Regions from separate parts of the Paenibacillus sp. UMB4589-SE434 genome, predicted to be linked through region 3. Evidence: riboswitches for the same ligand, from Rfam matches in the RefSeq annotation. Region 3 holds a riboswitch; each other region holds the start of a gene.
What was found. Region 3 has a riboswitch for cyclic di-AMP ahead of QP775_RS03905 (3D domain-containing protein). Riboswitches for the same ligand answer to the same signal wherever they lie in the genome.

Region 1: linked by a shared signal. The riboswitch ahead of QP775_RS24845 (resuscitation-promoting factor) and the one ahead of QP775_RS03905 (3D domain-containing protein) in region 3 are both predicted to bind cyclic di-AMP.
Region 2: linked by a shared signal. The riboswitch ahead of QP775_RS09490 (hypothetical protein) and the one ahead of QP775_RS03905 (3D domain-containing protein) in region 3 are both predicted to bind cyclic di-AMP.

What each region holds. Positions count from the first base shown of each region.
Region 1 is NZ_JASOYK010000013.1:8,148-15,836, forward strand. Features, by position in the region: gene QP775_RS24820 (tRNA1(Val) (adenine(37)-N6)-methyltransferase) at 1-409, shown strand, start outside; gene rsmI (16S rRNA (cytidine(1402)-2'-O)-methyltransferase) at 414-1,319, shown strand; gene QP775_RS24830 (AbrB/MazE/SpoVT family DNA-binding domain-containing protein) at 1,538-1,792, opposite strand; gene QP775_RS24835 (HD domain-containing protein) at 2,132-3,427, shown strand; gene QP775_RS24840 (TatD family hydrolase) at 3,463-4,230, shown strand; cyclic di-AMP (ydaO/yuaA leader) riboswitch at 4,423-4,616, shown strand; gene QP775_RS24845 (resuscitation-promoting factor) at 4,909-6,030, shown strand; gene rnmV (ribonuclease M5) at 6,180-6,722, shown strand; gene rsmA (16S rRNA (adenine(1518)-N(6)/adenine(1519)-N(6))-dimethyltransferase RsmA) at 6,881-7,689, shown strand, end outside.
Region 2 is NZ_JASOYK010000001.1:2,256,327-2,264,015, forward strand. Features, by position in the region: gene QP775_RS09460 (class I SAM-dependent methyltransferase) at 1-108, opposite strand, end outside; gene QP775_RS09465 (lactonase family protein) at 250-1,296, opposite strand; gene QP775_RS09470 (GreA/GreB family elongation factor) at 1,820-2,281, shown strand; gene QP775_RS09475 (cation:proton antiporter regulatory subunit) at 2,271-2,486, shown strand; gene QP775_RS09480 (hypothetical protein) at 2,487-2,627, opposite strand; gene QP775_RS09485 (NAD-dependent epimerase/dehydratase family protein) at 2,672-3,340, shown strand; cyclic di-AMP (ydaO/yuaA leader) riboswitch at 3,672-3,827, shown strand; gene QP775_RS09490 (hypothetical protein) at 3,891-4,307, shown strand; gene QP775_RS09495 (DUF1796 family putative cysteine peptidase) at 4,416-5,060, opposite strand; gene QP775_RS09500 (MarR family winged helix-turn-helix transcriptional regulator) at 5,145-5,567, opposite strand; gene QP775_RS09505 (GNAT family N-acetyltransferase) at 5,653-6,576, opposite strand; gene QP775_RS09510 (M1 family metallopeptidase) at 7,064-7,689, shown strand, end outside.
Region 3 is NZ_JASOYK010000001.1:934,728-942,416, reverse strand. Features, by position in the region: gene lpdD (prenylated flavin chaperone LpdD) at 1-22, opposite strand, end outside; gene QP775_RS03920 (dihydroorotate dehydrogenase) at 24-956, opposite strand; gene QP775_RS03915 (dihydroorotate dehydrogenase electron transfer subunit) at 937-1,638, opposite strand; gene QP775_RS03910 (polysaccharide deacetylase family protein) at 1,867-2,976, shown strand; gene QP775_RS03905 (3D domain-containing protein) at 3,058-3,819, opposite strand; cyclic di-AMP (ydaO/yuaA leader) riboswitch at 3,827-4,007, opposite strand; gene QP775_RS03900 (amino acid ABC transporter ATP-binding protein) at 4,265-4,987, opposite strand; gene QP775_RS03895 (amino acid ABC transporter permease) at 4,980-5,627, opposite strand; gene QP775_RS03890 (transporter substrate-binding domain-containing protein) at 5,728-6,543, opposite strand; gene QP775_RS03885 (sensor histidine kinase) at 7,105-7,689, opposite strand, start outside.

The sequences.
Region 1 (7,689 bases), on a different contig from region 3:
TGCGATAACCGTTAATCCTCCATATATGTCAGTTGCGTCAGGTGATTTGAAGGAGAACGAACATAAAGCAATGGCTCGTCATGAGATAGGATGTACGTTGGAAGATGTAATAGCCGCATGCGCGAGATTGTTAAAGGTTGGTGGTAAGCTGTCAATGGTACATCGTCCGTCACGACTGGTAGATATGATGGCGTTAATGAGAACCTATCGACTCGAACCGAAACGTATTCGTTTTGTACATCCGAAGGCTGGATCAGAGGCAAATATGGTACTTATTGAAGCCGCACGGAATGGAAAGCCTGAAGTACGTTTGATGCCGCCTTTAATCGTTTATAATGAAGACAACACCTACTGTGAAGAACTCATGCATATTTACTACGGCGCGAAGTCGGAATTGAGGAATGAATAACATGATGGAATTTCATATACAGAACAGCTATGCGAATTCAGATGATGGTCGAGGCTGTCTTTATCTAGTCGCGACACCTATTGGAAATTTAGAGGATATGACTTTTCGTGCGGTACGTATTCTTAAAGAGGTAGATATTATTGCCGCAGAGGATACGAGAGAATCAAGAAAGCTGTTGAGCCATTTTGATATTCAAGGAAAGAAGCTGTTCAGTTACCATGAACACAATAAGCGTGCAAGCGGACCGGAGCTTGTCCGTTTTATGCTGGAAGGGCAGCGTATCGCAATTGTTAGTGATGCAGGTCTACCAGCTATATCCGATCCGGGTATGGACTTAGTCCAACTTGCCATTGAAGCAGGCCTGAACGTAATACCGATCCCTGGTGCCAATGCAGCGTTAAGTGCATTGATTGCATCCGGGCTGGCGACAGATCGTTTTATGTTTATAGGTTTCTTGCCGCGTGAACGTAAAAGAATTGATGAAGTACTCCTTCAACTTCGACATGAACGCTGCACCCTTATGTTCTACGAGTCTCCGCATCGCGTCATTAAGACATTAGAGCGGATTGAGGAAGTTCTGGGAGATAGACAGATTGTCTTAGCCCGAGAATTAACTAAACGTTATGAGCAATTTCTTCGTGGAAGCGTCGAGGATTGTCTGCGGCATTTGAATGATCAGGCACCGCTAGGGGAATGTTGTATTCTTGTAGAGGGGGTAACAGAAGATAGACTACTGGCTAACCCAGATATGGCGTGGTGGCAGTCGTTAACGATCGAGGAACATGTTAGTCATTACGAAGAAAGTGAAGGAGCTGCACGTAAAGAAGCCATGAAACTGGCAGCTAAAGATCGAGGTATATCCAAACGTGATATCTATCAAGCTTTGCTAGCAACAGAAGCTGATGTGTAGGCGAGTCCTAGAACTTATTAATTTGGCTAAAGTTTGTGCAGATTTGACGCGTAAGGGATTGATTTTACTGTAGCAGCACCTGTCAGGTGAACCAAATGAATAATTTGGGGCAAAAAAATACCTTCATGGTTGGGTTCAGTAACCATGAAGGCGTCAAGGAAGATATGAAAAAGGTTAGAATTAACATATGTAAGTAAGCCTATTATAACCTACTTTTCTTATTTTGTCACAGGTTGTGGAATTTCTGAGATACATTCGTGACAAACAATTTTTCCTTTGAAGTATGTAACGTTCTCAGCGTTGCCGCAGAAAATACATGCTGGCTCGTATTTTTTAAGCATAATGCGTTCGCCATCTACATAGATCTCAAGCGCGTCTTTTTCTCCGATGCCAAGTGTACGGCGAAGTTCAATCGGAATCACGACACGGCCTAGCTCGTCGACTTTACGAACGATACCTGTGGACTTCATCATAATTAATCGCTCCTCTTTAAACTTATAATATGTCATGTTTCGACAATATTCTATGTTCGTTGTTTTATATCGTACCAACCATTCCCATATTAGTCAACTAGAAATATTGCTAGTTTTGATGCTAATTTATGGTTTATCTTATAGTTTTAGCTGTTTTTTGTTAGATATCAACGATTTTTATCTCATTTTTGGTCAGAGAAGGAATTTTTTATTAAACACAGTTGTCAGAATAATCAATAATACCCCATTACTAGGTAGGTCTAAAAGAGCATATAATTTGTCGAAATGACAGAGTAAAACTAACAGTTACTAACTGAAATGAAAAAAGGAGGTAGGAATATGCTGCGAGAAGAAAAGGTGTTTAAAGATCCAGTGCATAATTATGTACACGTACAGGATCGAACGATCTGGGATCTCATCAATACAAAGGAATTTCAACGATTACGGCGCATCAGGCAGCTGGGCACGTCATATCTGACCTTCCATGGCGCCGAGCACAGCAGGTTCTCACACTCCTTGGGCGTTTATGAGATTACGAGACGAATCATCTCTCAATTTGAACGCAATCAGTTTGAAGACTGGCCTGAGGAGGAAGGGCTTGTCGCCTTATGTGCTGCACTGCTTCATGATGTTGGACACGGACCATTTTCACATTCCATTGAAGAGGCTTTCAATGTTCATCATGAAGACTGGACATGCCGAATTATATTGGGGGATTCCGACATCAATCGGGTACTAACACGCAGAGACCCAACGCTGCCAGAACGTATTGCTTCTATTATACGCAAAACTTATGAAAAGAAAATAGTCGTAAATTTAGTTTCGGGACCTCTCGATGCTGATCGAATGGATTATTTGCTGCGGGATGCATATTATACTGGAGTTCACTACGGCACTTTTGATATTGATCGGATATTACGCGTACTTCGCCCTTATAAAGGTCGGATTGTCGTAAAAGAAAGTGGTATGCACGCTGTAGAGCATTATTTAATGTCGAGATATCAAATGTATTGGCAAGTATACTTTCATCCGGTGACACGAAGTTCGGAATTGCTGCTGCGACTTATTTTTAAGCGTGCTACTGAACTATATCACTCGGGATATGTATTTTCTTACTTTCTGGCGCCGCTAGATTCCTTATTTGAAGGGACTATTACTTCTGCACAATATGTTCAATTGGATGAGGCCTTTGTCCAAACCGTATTTACTCAGTGGATGGGGGAGCAGGATGAGCGGCTTTCAGAATTATGTCAGCGATTCATGGAACGAAAGTTGTATAAATATGTAGAGGTCGATCAGTTAAATACGGAGCTAATGGAAGAACTTTGTCAGCAATGGAAGGCTGCAGGACTTGATCCCGCTTATGATCTATGGTTTGATTCCCCTACTGATATGCCTTATGATGTGTATCGTTCTGGAGAAGAACCGACACAAATGCACATTTTATTGCTCGATCGTGACCAACAATTGGTCGAGCTGTCAAAAAAGTCGGATATTGTTCGCTCTATCAGTGGATTGCATCGTGGTAAGCATTATATATATTTTCCGATTGATAAAATCAGACAGGCAGCCCCGCGACTTTCTGAATCAGTTGTCCGACTACTTCAACTACAAGAGGATCGAGCGTCACAGTAGGAACCTACTAGAGGATACAAGGAGAGTAATTCGACATGATATTTGACACACATACCCATTTGGATAATGAAGCCTTTAATGAAGATCGTGAGGAAGTAATTGCTCGCGCTTTAGAACAAGGCGTGACACGAATGGTAAACGTAGGCTTTAACCGGGAAACGATCCCGACGACCATGGAGTTGGCGGAGAAGTACCCCTTTATTTATGCGGCTGTGGGATGGCACCCAGTTGATGCAATTACGATGCAGAAGACGGATATCGATTGGATCGCCAAGTTGACTGAGCATAAAAAAGTAGTAGCTATTGGTGAAATTGGACTCGATTATCATTGGGATACATCACCGAAGGATGTACAGCAACGTGTATTCAGAGAGCAAATCGGACTCGCACGTGAATTGGATATGCCAATTATCATACACAATCGTGATGCACATGAAGATGTAGTTCGTATTTTGAGAGAAGAAAATGCAAAAGAGGTTGGAGGCATTATGCATTCGTTCTCAGGAAGCTGGGAGACCGCTAAAATGTGTCTGGATATGGGCTTTTATATTTCGTTCGGCGGCCCAGTCACGTTTAAGAATGCTAAACAGCCAAAAGAGGTACTTAAACAGGTTCCAATGGACCGTTTATTGGTGGAAACGGATGCTCCTTATTTGACTCCTCATCCTTATCGGGGGAAACGGAATGAAACCGGATACGTTCGGTTAGTGGCAGAGGTAGCAGCTGGATTAAAGGATATGGATTTAGAAGAATTTTGCAGAAAAACAACCGAAAATGCTCTTACATGTTTTGACATACGTTGAAAATCAACGAAAAACTAACGAAAAAAAGTTCTACACCAACATATACATGGATTTGTTTGATAAAACGAGTAAATTTGGCTTTATTTTTGTTGTTTTTAACGAAAAACGTGATTGCGGCAGTCTTTACAACTTTGTCATAAACACGATATGATTTCTCACAGAAGTTCGATTGAACTTGAATATTGTTCCAACCAACCAGTAACGCTGAATTTCCATTGATTTGGAGAGCGGGGGAACCAGAAGCATGCTGCAAGTGCCAGCAGGTGCGGAGTGTATCCTTGGGGTGAATTAAGAGCTGTCGAGCCGTGAGCCGATATGTTCTTATAGGGCGACTCTCATAGCCCGAACCCGACAGCTAACCTCGCAAGCGTACGGAGAGAGGTCCTCGTGTGAGCCCTAGACTGTTGTTTTGTTTGGGTCTTGATGAAGAAGCCACGAAAGAGAGTCCTCTTGAGACAGGCTTCTTTTGTTTTTGCATCTTACGAGACTCGCATCCTTGCATATTTTGTGGAGCGGGTTCATAGGTTGTAAGAACAAGGAGGAAGAGACGACCGTTACTGGAGTTGGTGTGAGAGATAGGCAGGCACAAGCTTATTTTTCGCAAAAATATCCAATAGTCGCGTCAGATGTATCATGCATAACTTCTCGACGGCGGGACTATGTAAGGAGGACCGAGAAATGGGCAACTTCGTGAACAACGATCCCCATGATCCCCGATCATCCAGCAAGTCACTCGCAATGCGATGGAAGCATGAAAATGTGCGTGTTGTTTCTGTAATTGCTGTAGTTGCAATCGCTATAACTTTAGTTAGTGTGCTGGTGGGATTCAGTTATTCCAAAAAGACGGTCGCCATTGTCGTAGATGGACAAGAGCGTCGTTTGGAAACTCGCCAGGAAACGCTTCGTGATGTTTTGGATGAGCACACGATAGCGGTAGGAAGTCATGACGAAGTATCTGTAGCGTTAGATACTGAAGTCAAAGATGGGGCTCAAATCACCATAGAACGTGCTAAGCCAATTCAGATTACGGTGGATGGGCTAACGAAGACGTTGTATACAACTAAGGACAATGTCAAACAAGCACTTACTCAATTAAATATTAACCTGAAAGCGCAAGATAAAATTTTCCCAAGCAAGTTGACCTCGATTGCGTCTAACATGAACATCAAAGTTGTGCGTGTGACCAAAGGGGTTGAGGAGCGTAAGGTGAAGGTGCCTTATCAAGTCGTCAAACAGGCAAACCCGGATATGAAGAAGGGTACCAAAAAGACAGTGCAGCAGGGCCAGTCAGGTCTGGTCGTACAAAAGATCGAAAAGACCTTCGAAGATGGGAAGCTTGTCACTGCCCGTATGGTAGACAAAAAAGTGCAGACCAAACAAGTCAATAAGGTTATCGCTTACGGTACGAAAAAAGAACCTGAATTAGTGGTACTGTCTGCGGATAGCGATGACGTTGGTCAGTCTTCTGGCGGCAACTCAGATTTTGATTACAAGAAAAAAATTACGAATGTGCAATTAACAGCATACACGGAAACTCCAGGTTCTGTGGGGGCCAAAACAGCCTCCGGAACAAAAGTAACCGAAGGTCGTACGATTGCGGTAGATCCGAAGGTCATTCCACTTGGCTGGTGGGTATACATCGAAGGCATTGGCTTCCGCCGTGCTGAAGACACAGGTGGAGCCGTCAAAGGCAACATCATTGATGTATATTACGACTCCTCCAAGCAAGTGCAGCGTTTCGGACGCAAGAAGGGATATACGGTTTATGTTATCGGTCCTGTGAAGCCGGAGGCGAGTTAGGAAGTCTCTAGTGTAGTGTTAGCTGTGTGGATTGCAGCTGTGTATTTATGATATAGTAATTCATATTCAAATATGTCATGCTAAGAAGAGGGGATTCCCTCTTCTTTTGTATTTTAGTTGTACTTTTTTTGGGAAAGGGGCAATTGCCTGTGATACGTGAGGTTATTGTCGTTGAAGGAAGAGACGACACCGTAGCGATAAAACGAGCGGTAGATGCAGATACTATTGAGACTGGCGGATCGGCTCTAAATGAGATGACGTTTAAGAAGATCGCGCTGGCGCATGAGCGCCGGGGCGTTATTATATTTACGGACCCTGACTTCGCTGGTGAACGGATTCGCAAAGCGATTGCAGCTCGTGTCCCTGGATGCAAGCATGCATTCCTAACCAAGCAGGAGGCGCTCGCCAAAGGCGACATTGGGGTGGAGAATGCTTCGCCCGCAGCGATTCGCCATGCACTTGATCATCTGCGAACAGAGATGCCTGCCTATGAAGGCACAGTGCTTACCTGGACTGATCTGGTCCAGGCAGGACTTACTGCTTATGAGGGATCGGCCGATAGACGCATGAGACTAGGTGAAATACTAGGCATAGGGTATTGTAATGCCAAGCAATTATTAAAGCGTTGTACGACCTTTCAGATTAGTCGAGAAGAATTTGAAGATGCTCTGCGACGTCTAGACACCAATTAAATGTAAGTGTCAATAGGACGACAGCATATATTTCGATGCTTATGATCATTAGATTTTATCGTACTAACTGAGGTATCGGGATACGAATTGGAGCATTTAAGGCCCACATTAGGTGAAAATTTGCGAATGTGTGTAAATTTATGGAAGGCGGGTAAAGAATGACGCAAGTAAGACCGGACATTGCCACACCAACACGAACCAAAGATATTATACGAAAGCACGGTTTTTCATTTAAGAAGAGCCTAGGCCAAAATTTTCTTATTGATATGAATGTTATGCGCCGTATCGTCCAAGCAGCAGATCTGGATGAGCATACAGGTGCGCTTGAGATTGGACCTGGGATCGGAGCATTGACAGAGCAGCTGGCGAAGCAGGCAAGCAAGGTCGCAGCAGTAGAAATCGACCAGCGTTTGATTCCTATTTTAGCGGAGGTCATGGAGCCGTATAACAATGTTAGCGTTGTACATGGCGATGTGCTAAAAGTCGATTTGCCGGCACTGTTTCAAGAACAATTTGCGGAGATGGATAAGGTGAGTGTTGTGGCGAATCTGCCATATTACGTGACTACTCCCATTATGATGAAGTTGCTGGAAGAGCGTCTTCCACTCAAAAATATTGTCGTTATGATTCAGAAGGAAGTAGCTGAACGCATGGCGGCCTCACCTGGCGGCAAAGAATTTGGCAGTCTGAGTGTTGCAGTCCAATACTACAGCGAACCCGAGATTGTGTGCACGGTTCCCCATACTGTATTTATTCCACAGCCTAATGTAGAATCTGCGGTTATCCGCTTAAAGGTAAGAGACAAGCCTCCTGTGGAAGTAAATGACGAATCCCGATTTTTTGAAGTCGTTCAAGCGAGCTTCACGCAGCGACGCAAGACGATTTGGAATAACTTAAAGGCACGTTATAGTGGTGATATTGGCATAGACCAGCTGCAAACCGCTTTGGAGACGGCTGGAATCAATCC
Region 2 (7,689 bases), 1.3 Mb from region 3:
TGTTAGCTCATTGATATCCATTAAATAATCAATATACGCCTTTGGATATCTCGATCGGTATTGGGCATAGATTGATGCTTTCCCAGTAAACTTATCAGCATTTTTCATGACTCACCCTCCTCTCTTCAACTCGCCCGACTCTTACGGTATGCTAACAAAATAAGCTGACCTGTTTACACAGCATCAGCTTATCGAATAACCCCTAGGAGACATATTAGAAAATATTTGCTACATTAGATGAACTATTGCCTACTTGCCAAGCAGCTTCAAGCAGACAGGCTTGTTTGGAATCTCTAAACGTACGCCAGTATATTCAGGTATACCCTCATTCAGCTTAAATAAGGTGACCGAATCTGAATTCTGATTAGCCGCGAGCAGGTAAGTGCCATCTGGTGCAAGTGCAAAGTTGCGCGGGTAAGCACCCTCTGTTCCCGTGTGAGCAGCAAGAGATACGGTCCCGTTTGCTTGAATGCGGAACACCGCGACACTGTCATGCCCACGATTCGAACCATATAGATACTGTCCTTCAGGATCAATATGAATGTCTGCGCAATACGATTCTCCGTCATATCCTTTAGGCAGTGTGCACACGGTCTGAAGCGCCGTCAATGACCCATCTTCTCGCGAGTACTGGTATGCAGCTATCTTGGAGTCTAATTCGCCAATCGCATACACCCATGGCTCCGTCGGATGGAATACAACGTGGCGAGGTCCCGCTCCACCTTCCGTTGGTGTCGTCGATTGCAGCTCCAACGTGCCGTTTATCGGATCGAGCTTGTACACAAACAATGCATCGCAGCCTAGGTCAGGTACGATCCAGAATGGAGATTGCGGCATTGGGAAAATGGAATGCGGATGTGGCGCTTCTTGGCGGTCAAGACGAACACTGCTGCCCGCATGCTGCACGTGATGGCTCATCTTCTCGATGGCACCCTGTTCATCAATCGGATATACACATACATTCCCGCTTGAATAGTTTACCGCAAGCAGCCATCTGCCAGACTCATCTACACTTAAGTGACAGGGATGATCCCCTTGGGTCTTCTGTCTGCTAATCTCCTCTAGCAGTCCGGTTGACGGGTCCAACCGATACGAGACAACGCTGCCGTCCACCGTCTCGCTGGCGGCATATAAGAAATGTCGCTTCGCGTCAATGGTCAAAAATGAAGGACTCTCAATACCTGCAAAGCCTTGCAGCAGATTCAAGCTGCCCTGCTCGGTGTCCAACGCCAATAGATGAATGCCATCCTGATCCTCAGGGGAATAAGTGCCAACATACGTATAATACATACTCATAACAGCTACCTCTCCTCTCTACTTCTCACTATGTACAACCAGTTCCAATACAGTCGTCCTCTTATATGTAGATTAGATAAGACGACAGGAATATGATCAATCCGTGGGACCTGTCTAATTGTCCCTGTTTCTCTATCATACTATAAAGTTAATGATTAGGAAGGATATTCATTCCATCACCGATATTGCCCCTTATGTATCCCACATAGCTACGTCAGCTGCTTAATAAAATTGTTACCCTACAGGACAAAAAATAGAGAAGGTAGTCTGTAAAATTATTATGTATGAAATAAATGAATAGTCTTTTCTAATGGCCACTTCACGTCTGCTTTCTATCGTATTTAAATATGATATTCCTCTCATAGAAACACACGTTGTAAGCCGTTTGCTTACCTACAAGATTTATATGTTAAACTATTGATAGGACCTCATAACGTGGAGGTTTTTATTATGTCTGGAGGAGATTAGATGAACATGCTCATTTTCAAATGTAACCGCAATCATATAGGAGGTGAAGTCTACTATGAACCATAGCGCCACTTCCACCCAAATTAGGCAGCATGTCCAACGTCAGCTCATTGCGTTAGAGGAAGAGAAGCAGGCATTTCTAGATGCGGTCTTTCCCGCATTTGGAGACAAGCGCACACAAGCAGAACAGATTGTGACACGTTATTCTTCGTGTATTCGAGAGCTGCTCAACCTGCCTGATGATCAATTGTGCAAAGTGATACTGATTGGCAGCCAGGTTAGAATCACCTATCTAGAAGATCACGATATGGATTCCTTTACCATCGTCTACCCGCAGCATGCGGAGCCCAATGAGAATCGAATTTCATTCCTGTCTCCTATGGGGAGACAACTGCTTACTGCGACTATCGGAAGCATACTGACAATTGATACACCAGCCGGAACAATTGATATTCGAATTGACAAGGTCACCTTTACTGCAGAGGACATCGAGGGAGGATGTCAACATGAACGTTAAAGCAGCAGACCTGCCAGGTATCGGCCGGAAATATAGTCTGCATACCGCAGTTGGAGACACACTGGTTATCATTGTGCATTTGGATGGTCGACGTGACCTCTTCCATATGAAAGCCGATGATCCTGATGAAATGCAATCCGTTGTTACGCTGGATGACAAAGAAGCAGGCACTGCAGCCGCCATTATTGCCGGCTTAATCGATTAGCTACAGAGGGGCCGCTGCGCTCGCCTTTTTTGGCAGAGCATAGTGGCTCTTTCCGTTATATTCTTCTAACGTCAGATATAAGTTGGATGAAGCAAGTTGAACAACCAGATCCAGCTTGTTCTCATTCCAAATGATCATCATGTTATAATGGACGAACGAATATTCATCTTGAAAGGGGCTAGCTGATGACCAAAGATACCGCCTTAGTGTTAGGTGCGACAGGGTTAGTAGGCAGCGAGCTTATGGCACGAATTCATGCGTATTATAAACGTGTCATTGTGTTAAGTCGCCGACCTGTCATCGTTCCCTTTCCTAATGTTGAAGTACACACGATAGATTTCGACCGTATGGACCAGTATGCTGCATTATTTCAAGCAGAAGACGTGTTCTGCTGTTTAGGAACTACAATCAAGCAAGCCAAGTCAAAGGAAGCATTTCGTAAGGTAGATTACATTTATCCCTTGCAAGCTGGGAAGCTTTCAGCTGCGGCACAGGTTCGTTCTTTTACAATCATTACAGCGATGGGGTCCAGCTCGAAGTCAGCATTTTTCTACAGTCGTGTCAAAGGGGATTTGGAAACTGGACTGCAAGCACTTCCCTTACGTGCGCTTCATATTGTACGGCCCTCGCTAATTATAGGTGCGCGTCAGGAGTTCCGACTCGGAGAGCGAGCTGCAGCTGCCATCAGTCCCCTCTTATCGCCTATCCTGCGCGGCCCACTATTAAAATATCGCCCGATTCAAGCTTCTATCATAGCAGAAGCAATGCTGTATGCAGCAAGCTCAGGTCTTGGCGGCACGCACATATATCCTTCTGACCAACTGTGCAGCATGGCTGCTCAAATAAATAAATAAGGATGATAAGCACTTCAGTATGCTGCTGTGAACAGGCGCAGCGGAAGTGCTTTTTGACGCGCGTACATCTCATCCAATTTCCCGGCAGTATGCCTTCGTCCATCTTTTTATTTCTCGTATGCCTTCGAGCAGCCTTCCGTCGCTGAACACGAAATATGCAACCTATCGATAGCTGCAGCAAGCACGGCGTAATTCGGATAAATATATTCAATCGTTGCTATAATCCATCCCCTATCGTTCAAAATCACCTTTAATTCGTCCTTATCGGTCTTTTATCGTTATACACCCCTGCTGCCACGCGCTATGATAGACAACATGAAGCATCGCTTCATTCTTTCAATCGCTGAGTGCTCTAGTTACAGAGCAGCGGGGGAACCATTCAGGGTCCACGATCCTACATTGGGGTGAATCCGGTAGTCTCTACTGGTAGGGCGACTCCATCGCCCGAATCCGTCAGCTAACCTCGTAAGCGTTACAGGAGAGACTTGCAGATAGCTGCTCTTGTTACAGACCACCTATTTGCATCATGACAAAGTCTGGAGGGATGAAGATGGACGAAATCCATACATCAGCACACACCATTAACCGCATTGAATTGTATCAATTAGCTAGTATGTCACGCTTGTCCGCAATTGAAACTGATACACAATGCAGGACCGCATTGCCGATCATGATTATTTTAAAAGTAGTAAGTGGGGAAGCTCAAGGCTGGGGAAAAGTTACCCTGATGCCTGATGATTCTCATTTTGATCTTCAGCGCTGGGCGCGACAATTAGAACGGTTAAAGGGCAAATCAGCAATAGGTGCTTTGCTGCTGTTGGAGCAAATGAGAACTTCATGGTGTGAGGAGAAGGTACAGTTAACCGAGCTAGCACTAGCGAATCTGTTGCAGCATTCATCCTATCGTTATTGTCCGCAGCAAAGCATGCTTATCACCCACTGCCAAGCCTATTACGGAACCATCTAAAGCAGCAAAAATGAATCTTTAAAATGTCTACTAGCAGATTCACGCATCAGCAGGACTGAAGCCCATAGCCGCAGTCCTGCAACTGTTATTTTAAATGACAGCGTCTTCCTATGGCTTATCCGGCTGCCCTGCATATTCCTCATACGCTACACTCGCCAGCAGTTCGTCCCACACCTCATCATTCAGCTGCTCTGTGTCTATAGAAACAACACACACATGTTCCAAGTTCCAATCTATCTCTACGATTCCAAGATGATCCCCATGTAAAACAAGCAAAATATGAAATTGATGTCTGACATAACTACGCAGCTGCCTTTCAAGCTCGACAACTTCCTCATACGTCCCATCAATACGAATAAATAACAACCATGGTAATACCGCTGTTTTCTCCAAAAAGCGCTGTATTCGGCGATCGTACATCGCTTTAACCTCGGGATAGGATACCAGATGCTCAGGTGAATTGAAGTCTTTCGGGTAATCATGAACAGAATAAATATCGTATACACGATCCCGTAACATAAGACATCGATCACCTTGGTCATAACCTGTAAATTCAAGGTTGTCTAGTTCCATATATCCTGCGAATCGATTGCGCAGCAACAAGTTAACGTTCGATAGGTGTACGGAGCGATTCCAATCTAGCATGCCTCCGAACTTTCTTAATCCGAGTCGATGCAACTGAATAGCTACTAAACATTTTCTCCCCATACTATATATTGCATGATAAGATCGTGCTAATTGTTCCCTCTTCATCGTCGTCACCTCTTGTCTCAATCCGTATACTATACTGTATGACGGCTTGGCTAAAAGGTACGGACTTCCGTCTCATTTGCTTTATTAACGGTCTCGAAGCGTCTGTGTTAATCGTTCCATACACCGCTCGAAAGAACGAAGCTCACTGCTGGTAAACTCTCCTTTTAACTCCATATAAATAGCTTCATGTATCTTGGCCTGCGTTTCATAGGCGATTCGCCCCTTGTCTGTTAAAGACACAAGAACAATTCGAGCGTCTGACGGATGTGTATTACGGACGACAAGCTCCTTTCGTTCCAAACGAACCATCATTTGCGAGACGGCTCCCTTCGTAACGCACAGCCGGTCAGATAACTCACCCATTGCCACACCTTCATGTTCCCCAATTGCTTCAATAGTATGAACTTCGCTGAGGGATAAATCGTTTAGATCTCCGAAAGACTTCGGATATCGCTCCAATCGTCGCAGTTGTAATATCAGCCGTCCAATAGCAAGATGTTCAGTCATAGTAACCACCTTTCCAGCCAAATAAATAATATGATGTTCTCTGCTTAGAAAATGGGGGGTGCCTCTTCCGCTTGGTTCATCCCTTTTACCTGCTGATGGGCATGATCTCACTATCTATGCTCAATTTGTAATGTGCGTAATCTCGTACCCTTACAAACTCGCATTTCTCATACAAAGAGAGAGCTCCCCTGTTAGAATGGGATACGCACAGTTGAATATCTTCTATTGAAGGATAATGAAATAAAAATGATAAGGCTTGACGCAGCAGCTTACTTCCGATCCCTTTGTGACGATAACGTTCATCAACCGCAATGTATTCAATTGTACCTTCACCGAACTCGGCATTGGCGCTCGCATAAATATAACCAGCCATCTCACTGTTCTCACGGCAAACAAATAAGGCATGTTGGTCATCTATACTCTTTATCAGGCTTTCAGCACTCATGTATGTACCCGGAAAACAACTCTCATGAAGAGACACAAAAGCAGCCTGATCTGTTGTCTTATATGGCGAGCTTGTCTGTTCTTCTTTAGCAGATAGCCACTGCGCCCGCTTCAATTGAAGAACGGAGTGAACCCCGGTACACTCTCCTCCAAGCCATTCAAAAATAGGAATACCAACCCTATTACGCGTATCATAGAACCCTTCTACCTGCGTAACTTTCTGCCCCTTTGCCCATATTAGCTTATTAATATCTTGCCATATTGCATGTAAGAGAGCCTGATTCGTTACATCGTCCTCTCTCACGAAGGGACCCCATAATTCTACTGCTCCATTGTCAGCTCCTATATCAAGCCCACAAATACCAATGATACTCCCTGCTTCCTCGTAAACGACAAAACGTTCATCAAGTGAACTATCAGCTGTAATTTCTACAATTGCTGCCGCTATTTCATCGCATTTGACACCACAATAACCGACATGCTGTTCCTGAATTTGGTTGCATGTCTCGATGAAGGCAGCCATTTCCTGAATGTCTTCCGCCTTGTACTTAGCAGTCTTCAGCAACAATATCACATCCTATTTTTATGTTGACGAACTCCACTCTTATTTACACAATTTGTATACCTATTCTTACATGGTCTACGTTACCTTGTTTGACTGCCAAAAGGGAACCCTCATTTCATAAACAATATGAACAAAATTGATGGAGGTCGATAAAACATATGAAAATCGTTAATTTGATGGGGATATCTCTTTAACGACACGTATTTCGGGAGATCTGGATTCTAACATGGACATGTAGTCTCAGATCCTTGTAATGGTAACTATGGTGAAAGGGATCACTATCATTGGGTGGATCTAAGGAGTCATTTTCAGTAGATAGAGCGTTGTTTATGGAAAAATACTATTAATTCGAGTCATATGGCTTTGGCCTTAGCTGTAAGGTTGCAATACTGTAAGGTTACAGTAAGGACAATCCCTCGACCTTGTCTGTCTTTTACATTAGGATGAGGAGTATAACAACATAAGAGACAACTTGGGAGTGTGACAAATGACAAGACTTACAGGCAAGAAACGATTACAAATGGTTCTGGCAGTGACAATGGCATTTAGCTTAATCGCTGGGACAATAACAAATGCAGGCATGACATACGCTGCCCCTGCTGCTGAATCTACTTCGACTATAAAGACCACGTTCCAGACACCAGAGCAAGTGCAATCGCACGTTAAATACGAGATTGATGCCAAGCTAGACACCGATAACATGACGATTACGGGCAAGCAGACGGTAACCTACCGCAATACCTCATCTGATAAATTAAACGACGTTGTGTTCCATCTATTCGCAGATGCGCATCGTTCCAAAGATACGCAAGCGCAAATGTTTGCCCGCACTAACGAAGAACTAGCCAAACAATTTCCAGACAAAAAACCAGCCGACTTTCTAGGCGGCATCGACATCACTGATGTCAAAGATTCCACTAGTGGCCGCACATTAACGTCAAAAAATGAACAGCAGGCCTTAACTGTACAACTGGAAAAACCCCTCCTGAAAGATGAAGAAGTGACGATCGTTATAACCTACAAGACCAAAATCCCATTTGGTGCACAGCGCCTTTCTTACCAGAAAGATATTATTAACGGCGCCCACTGGTTCCCTGTGATGTCCGTATATAA
Region 3 (7,689 bases):
TAGACGGTATATTCCATTTCATTTTATATGATGCCCCTAATCTCGTCCAAGCTATTAATGTTCTCCAGCTCCATGAAGCTTTGGATTCCCGCGATCAGTTCTTCTCCAGCACGAAGGTTCATGAAATTATAAGTACCAATCTGTACGACAGAAGCCCCTGCCATAATAAACTCAATGACGTCTGATGCTGATGCAATACCACCCATACCCATCACGGGAATAGTCACTTCCTTTGATACTTGATGGACCATACGAAGTGCAATTGGTTTGATTGCTGGTCCAGATAACCCTGCATACACATTATTAAAGACACTTTTGCGTTGATAAATGTCGATCTTCATTGCGGAAAATGTATTTACTAAGGAGACACATTCGGCTCCTTCTTCTTGACACATCACTGACATATCTACAATATTTTCAGCATTTGGTGACAGCTTCACTGCAAGCGGAAGCGATGTGACTTGACGAACTTCGCGTATAACTTCACGAGCGATATTTGTGTTTACGCCAAAGGCAATCCCGCCCTCTTTGACATTAGGACAAGAAATATTAAGTTCTATCATGTCCACAGCCATACGACTCTGCTTGCGTCGTTCCTCGGCGTCACGCGTGATTTTTAGTGCTCCCAGCACATATTCTTCGATGTTACTTCCACCTAGATTTGCGATCTTAACGGGCTCGATCGTTTCCCAGTACAGCATTTCTTCATTTAGAAATGCCTCAACTCCCGGATTCTCCAGCCCTACACTGTTCAGCATGCCGCCTGATGTCTCAAATACACGTGTTCCTGTATTCCCTGTGCGCGGATGCAGCGTTAAGCCTTTGCAAGAGATGCCGCCCAATCGATTAATATCATATAATTTGGCATATTCTTTCCCAAAACCAAATGTTCCAGATGCCATAACGATCGGATTATTAAAATGAATACCTGCTACACTACAAGCTAAGCTCCGCATGCCAATCCACCTCCTTTGCCAAAAATACAGGTCCATCCGAACAAACCTTTTTGTTTTTGTCTTTGTTCATGACTGAACACACATAACATGCTCCAATACCGCATGCCATTCGTTTCTCAAAAGATACATACACCTTGGTATCCGTATGCTCCATCATTAATGCAACGGCCTTCATCATGCCCAATGGACCACATACAAGAACATTCTCGTATTTCGATAAGTCTAAATCCTCTAACAGGTTCCCGTTTACTCTCACATAAACTTCATTTGCATAAGGCTCATAAGCCTCTGTCAGATACGATTGTCCTCTGAATCCAAGATAGATATCAGGCTTGTCCAGTTGCTTTGCCGTATAGAGCAATGGAGCAATCCCGATTCCCCCGCCTATTAATGCGGTTCTCCCTGTTACATTAGGAAAACCATTTCCTAATGGGCCTTCCAATTGAATCTGATCACCTGCACGCAAAGCAGCGAACATGCGAGTACCTTCACCTGCAACCTTGTACAAAAATTGGATGCTGTCCGGTTCAATGTTACAAATACTAATTGGACGTGATAAAATCGGCGAATGATTCCACGAGCGGAGCATATAAAATTGTCCCATGCGCGCAGTGAATCGCCCTTCTACCGTCATCAGGTAAATGCCTTCTGAGATGCGTTCGTTAGATACAATTGTATGCACAGTCATACTCCTTTTCGAGGTTTAACAACTATACTATGTCATTATCCCTTCTATGCGACCGTGATAGAAATCACATCTGAATTGACGTTTTCTTTATGTTTGCGAAAATTTTCAGAATATTAGAAACATCTGCTAATAGGCGTGATAAATGGTTTGCCTTTACAAGCATATTTCCATATGTCGAAGGACATAACAATGACATCGAATACAAGCGGAGGGGGGATCGAAATGCGTCGATTATGCACAACCGCTGTCTTATCCTTTCTGATTGTAAGCAGTGGATGCGGGATGCATGAACCTAAAGCGGGTTATCCATTACCAAACATCCCTGACCAGACTTCCAATCACAGCAGTTCCACTTCAGCGACACCTGCTGAAGTGCGATCGAACAGTACGGTGCATAATGGAACTACTTGGCCGATACGTTCGCATATGACAAAGCATATGGAAAAACATGCCCAAGAATCAAAGGAGAGAGAAACTAAAAAATTCAAGTTCTCCTTTCGCACAGAACAACAACAACAACAACAGCAGTCTAATCAATTAAAACAATATCGCAGAGTACAGCAGACACAAAAGCACCTTCAGACGAAACAGAATCAGCAACAGCAAAAGGCACGTTCTGCTGTAAGCAATCAAAAACAGATTATAGGTCAGCGTAAGCTGTCTATCGCCCAACTTAGAACACGTTATCCTCACATTTTCAAGCTAAGAGCCAGTAACAGTACTCATGAAAAGAAGATTGCTTTAACATTCGACGACGTGCCTGATAACCGCGTTACACCTCTTGTGCTCGATATATTACGAGATGAAGGTATTCGGGCTACATTCTTTTTAGTTGGTTACCGAGCCAAGCAGTATCCTGCTCTGGTTAAACGCATTGTCGCTGAAGGACATGTGATCGGCAATCATACGTACAGTCATCCACTTCTAACCAGATCGGGTATAGAAGCGTTTATTAGCCAGCTCAAGCAGACCGAAGCCATCGTAGACGACATAGTTGGTTATAAACCACGCTTTTTCCGTCCTCCATTTGGCGAAATTTCAGAAGATCAGTTGCAATGGGCAGGAGAAAATGGCTATATGGTCGTTAATTGGGACGTAGATTCTAATGATTGGCGGGGTATCCCTTCTTCTTTAATGGAGCGGAATATTTTAAATGAAGTATCTGCGGGTTCGATTGTATTGCAGCATGCCGGTGGAAGCGGTATGAATGGGTACTTACAAAATACAGTCAAAGCGCTTCCGAGCATTATTAAAAAGCTGCGTGCTCAGAATTATAACTTTGTGACCGTACCTGAACTGTTTCATGACCAAAAGGAGAAGAAAGAACGGTAGTTGTTGTCTGGCTCACTCTAGCTCTAAACAAATAAAAACGGCTGATGTCCCTTATCTAGGTACATCAGCCGTTTCTATTCCTTATTTCAATACATATACCTGAACGCTCTGCACTCCGAATGTGCTGCCTGTTTTTTGACTGACAGGAACAAACAGATCGATCCTGCTGCCATTCACTGCGCCTCCAATATCAGAAGCTGTTGCAACATAACCACCCTGTGGCAGATGCTTAAATTGATAGCCGGTAACAAACAATTTTGTGCCGAGTGGAATCACTTTAGGGTCTACAGCAACAGTGCCTAATTTTAATGGATTACCAAAATAGTCAACTGCGCCCCATTTCCCGTTTTCACTCGGATGTGCTGTATATGCAGTAGCTTTCACATTCAACTTCTTTTTATACTTCATGTCACGCCCAGCAACAGTAACAACGTTACTAGGTACAGAAGAGGCCACGCTTGCCGCCTTTTTCTCTGCTGGCTTGGCCTGAGCTGGTTTCTCAGTAGCAGGAGTTGTATCTGACAATGCTTTTGTTGGCTGCTTGTCAGCAGTTTTCGCTGTTTCAGTCTTCGGTGACGGAATCGACGCAATCTCTACTTTCGCGGCCTTGTTCTTCACTATGTCCGGGATCTGAATCTCCAAGCCGCCATAAATATTTTTCGGTTTAATCGTAGGATTTGCTGCTAACAGCGCCTCCAATCCTACCTTGTACTTCTTCGATATAGAATAGAAAGTATCTCCTTCTACTGCTATATAAGGTGAAGCATATGCAGGCAAAATATGGAACATTGTGACAAGTCCAAACATAACTCCTGCAATCTTAAGGGTCATTCGTTTCTTCATTATGTGTACCTCCTTAGTATAAAGCCTGCGGGGTTAGTTGTCGGATTCGGGTTAAGGAGTACCCTACTCATCATGGGTTGTTTCCAACCATTAATGTGATTCACCCCGAGATAGTTAAAATGGTATGTCCCATTTCAACTACCGGTAAATCATCCCCCGTACATTACTTGTCTCGGCTCGGAAAGAATCATATCACAATTTTGTAACCTGTGCGCAGGTAGATTATGACATGACGCTCAAACCCTTGAGCCCCAAAGGATTCAGCTTTTCATTTTTTTATAGAAAGATGACAAAAACGTCATTAAAGTAGAGATTGATGAAATTATACAGTTCATAATGACACAAAAAAGTACCCGCTTTGGCGAGTACTTTTTGATCTGAATTTAGTTTACATAATTACATTTATGTTTATTATTGATGTTACATCCAAGATCATCTGTTCCGGTTATAACACACGACTTAAAAAATCTCGTGTCCGAGCATGCTGTGGATTTGCAAAGAGCAATTCCGGAGATCCTTGCTCCACGATATTTCCACCGTCCATAAAAATAATGCGATCCCCTACCTCACGTGCAAATCCCATTTCATGTGTCACAATTACCATGGTCATCCCTTCGGCTGCAAGTGACTTCATGACCTCTAACACTTCGCCTACCATCTCAGGATCTAACGCAGAAGTTGGCTCATCAAACAGCATAACGTGCGGCTGCATTGCTAATGCACGGGCGATTGCAATCCGCTGTTTCTGACCTCCAGATAACTGTGCTGGGAAAGCACTCGCTTTGTCTTTTAATCCTACCTTTTCAAGCAGTTCGTACGCTATTGTTTCGGCACTCTGTTTGTCCATCTTTTTCACTTTAATTGGTGAAATAGTAATGTTGTTAAGAATCGACATATGCGGAAACAGATTAAAGGATTGGAATACCATTCCCATCTTCTCGCGTGTGGCATTAATATCATGCTTCTTATCGTTAATGATCTCACCCTCGAATCGTATCTCACCTTTCGTTGGTGTCTCCAGCAAATTCAGACAGCGCAGCAAAGTACTCTTTCCGGATCCGCTTGGCCCAATGACCACAACGACTTCACCTGCGTTAATTTCAAGATCTATCCCTTTTAAAATGTGTAATTGGCCGTACGACTTGTGTAAGTTTGTGATGTTAATCATTATACTTTAACTTCCTTTCCATCAATCCGACCATTTTGGATAGTGTAAACGTCATAATAAAGTAACATAGCGCACACCCCAAAAGCGGTCCCATGGATGAATAAGTTGTGTTTCGAATAACTTCAGTCTGAAACATAAGATCTGCAATGCCAATAAAAGTTACAATTGAAGATTCTTTAATGATTGTAATAAATTCGTTACCGATAGCAGGCATTACATTACGTAATGCTTGCGGCAACACGATATAACGCATTGTCATCGATTGGGTCATACCTAAAGAACGGGCAGCCTCCACTTGTCCTTGGTTAACACCTTGAATACCTGCACGGAATATCTCCGCCAAATAAGCCGCACTATTTAAAGCAACGGCAATCGCACCGGAAGTAAACTTTGGCAAGTCAACCCCGTACTCCGATAGTCCAAAATATATAATAAACAATTGCACAAGTAATGGAGTTCCCCGAAATACTTCAATATAAGTTGCTGAGAACCACTTTAAGGGAGCAATCCCTGACCGCCGCATCAAGACAAGTATTAATCCAAATATAAAACCAACTATGATCGCTGATATAGATAACAGTATCGTCATGCCCATTCCTGATAAGTAAGTCATTTTGAATTCCCATAATGCTTGGAACATGTTCATGTTAAACAACCCTTTCTACATCTTGCCTATATGTTTTCCAACGAAAAAGCGCGGCTTTACGCCGCACCTGTCGTTTGCTTATATCCGCCATTCCTTACTTTGCTTCATCTGCAGCAGCATCTGCCAATGCATTGGCTTCTGTAATAAACTTATCAAGTGAACCGTCCGCTTTAAGACGTGCAATAGTCTTGTCGATTGCTTCCTTCAACTTTACGCTTTCTTTGCCCACACCTGCAACGTAACCTTCGCTTGCCGGCTTGAGCACTACGGGCGAAAGAGCTACCTTCGTATTATTAGTCTCATAGGCTAGCCCAACTGGTTTCTCTACCAATACGGCATCTACACGCTTGGTCTCCAGTGAGAGAACAAGATCGTTCACCTTAACAAGCAGATCCTGCTTAGCGTCCGGAATTTGTGTGGCTACATCTTCAAATGTAGAACCTTTTTGAACGCCAACTTTCAGACCCTTCAAGTCCTCAGGTGTCTTGAACTTGTCCTTGTCTTCTGCGCGGACTAGAACCCCTGCTTCAGCCTTATACACTGAATTCGAGAACAACATTACTTTTGCTCGTTCCTCTGTCGCGTCCATTCCAGCCATCCCAAAATCGACTTTACTAGAAGTAACGGCCTGAAGAACAGAATCAAACTTCATATCATCAATAACTAATTCTGCACCGAGATCCTTAGCGATCTCCTTAGCGATCATAATATCATATCCTACAATCTCGTCCTTGCCGTCTGCGTTCTTCTTATGGAATTCAAAAGGTGGGTAGTCTGCACTTGTCCCAAGGACCAGCTTCTTCTCTTTAATCACCTTATCATACGCGTCTTCTTTCGCGCCGCAACCTACAACGAGAGCCATAAGCAGCATACATGCTGTTGCCAATTGAAATGCCTTCATCTTATTCATTATTAATTCCCCACTTTATCTGAATGTAAGTACAATTGCATGTCTCGTGGACTGACACCAGTATACACAATGTTGCATACTTATACAATACTTTTTTGTGTTCATTAGCTATTGCTCATGCTTATCATGCCGAAAACCACGTAATTATATAACATTGGTCAACACTGATAAAAAATGAAATGTTTCTTCGTTAACATATGACTAAGTGTTTAATTTTTGAAATAATATGCGATTTAAAAGGAGCATCTAACGCTGTCAAAGTTGAGTAAATACCATTATATTCTATATTTTTACAACGTCATTTTGGAGCGCACTAACAAGACGACGTATAATATAAATATCATTCATCATCTTAAGTGTATGTTTATGTGTACTCATGCAATCGAAGAGTTATTCTTCCCTCTTCTTTGTTGTATATGATGCGTGTCGGCATCTAATAGCAGACCGGGCAGAATAAGAAGAAAAACTGAGGGAGATGTGGTCATGGAATGAACAGAAGACAGCGATAGAGCACAGCCGCCAGATTTCACCAAAAGCTACTGTGCTCATGCGATGCCTGTCTTAATTATTTGTGCCAGGAGCGGGGAAGACGAGAGGAAGCTTAATAGAAATAACTGTCCTCCCTGGTTTCGAGCTTATATGCAAGCTGCCGTGATGACGCTGCACAATGCTGTAACAGATGGCCAAGCCTAATCCAGTCCCATTTACCTTCGTTGTCATAAATGGTGTACCCGCAATAGATAAGATGGAAGGTTCAAATCCCGGGCCTTCATCTTCAATTTCCAACAGTACTGCCTCATCTCCAGCACGGGTTCTAATTTGCAGCACTTTGTTGGCCTCCATCGCTTCCAGTCCGTTCCGGATCACATTGTGCAGGAGCTGCCGTATTTCTTTTTCATCCAGCATTACAGCTGGCAATGTTTGCAGATCCATCACAATATGCTGGCAATTGGCCGTTGCGGACGCCTGAACAAGAGGATAAATTTGCTCAATAATATGATTTAAGGATTGCGGGGTAAAATGGGCCAGTTTGTTCTGCGCCAAAGTTAAGTATTCCGTAATAATTGTATTTGCTCTAATAATTTCATCCATCATCGTGTCAAAATAAACATGTTCTGCAGCATGCTCTGGCTTATTACGAAGCAG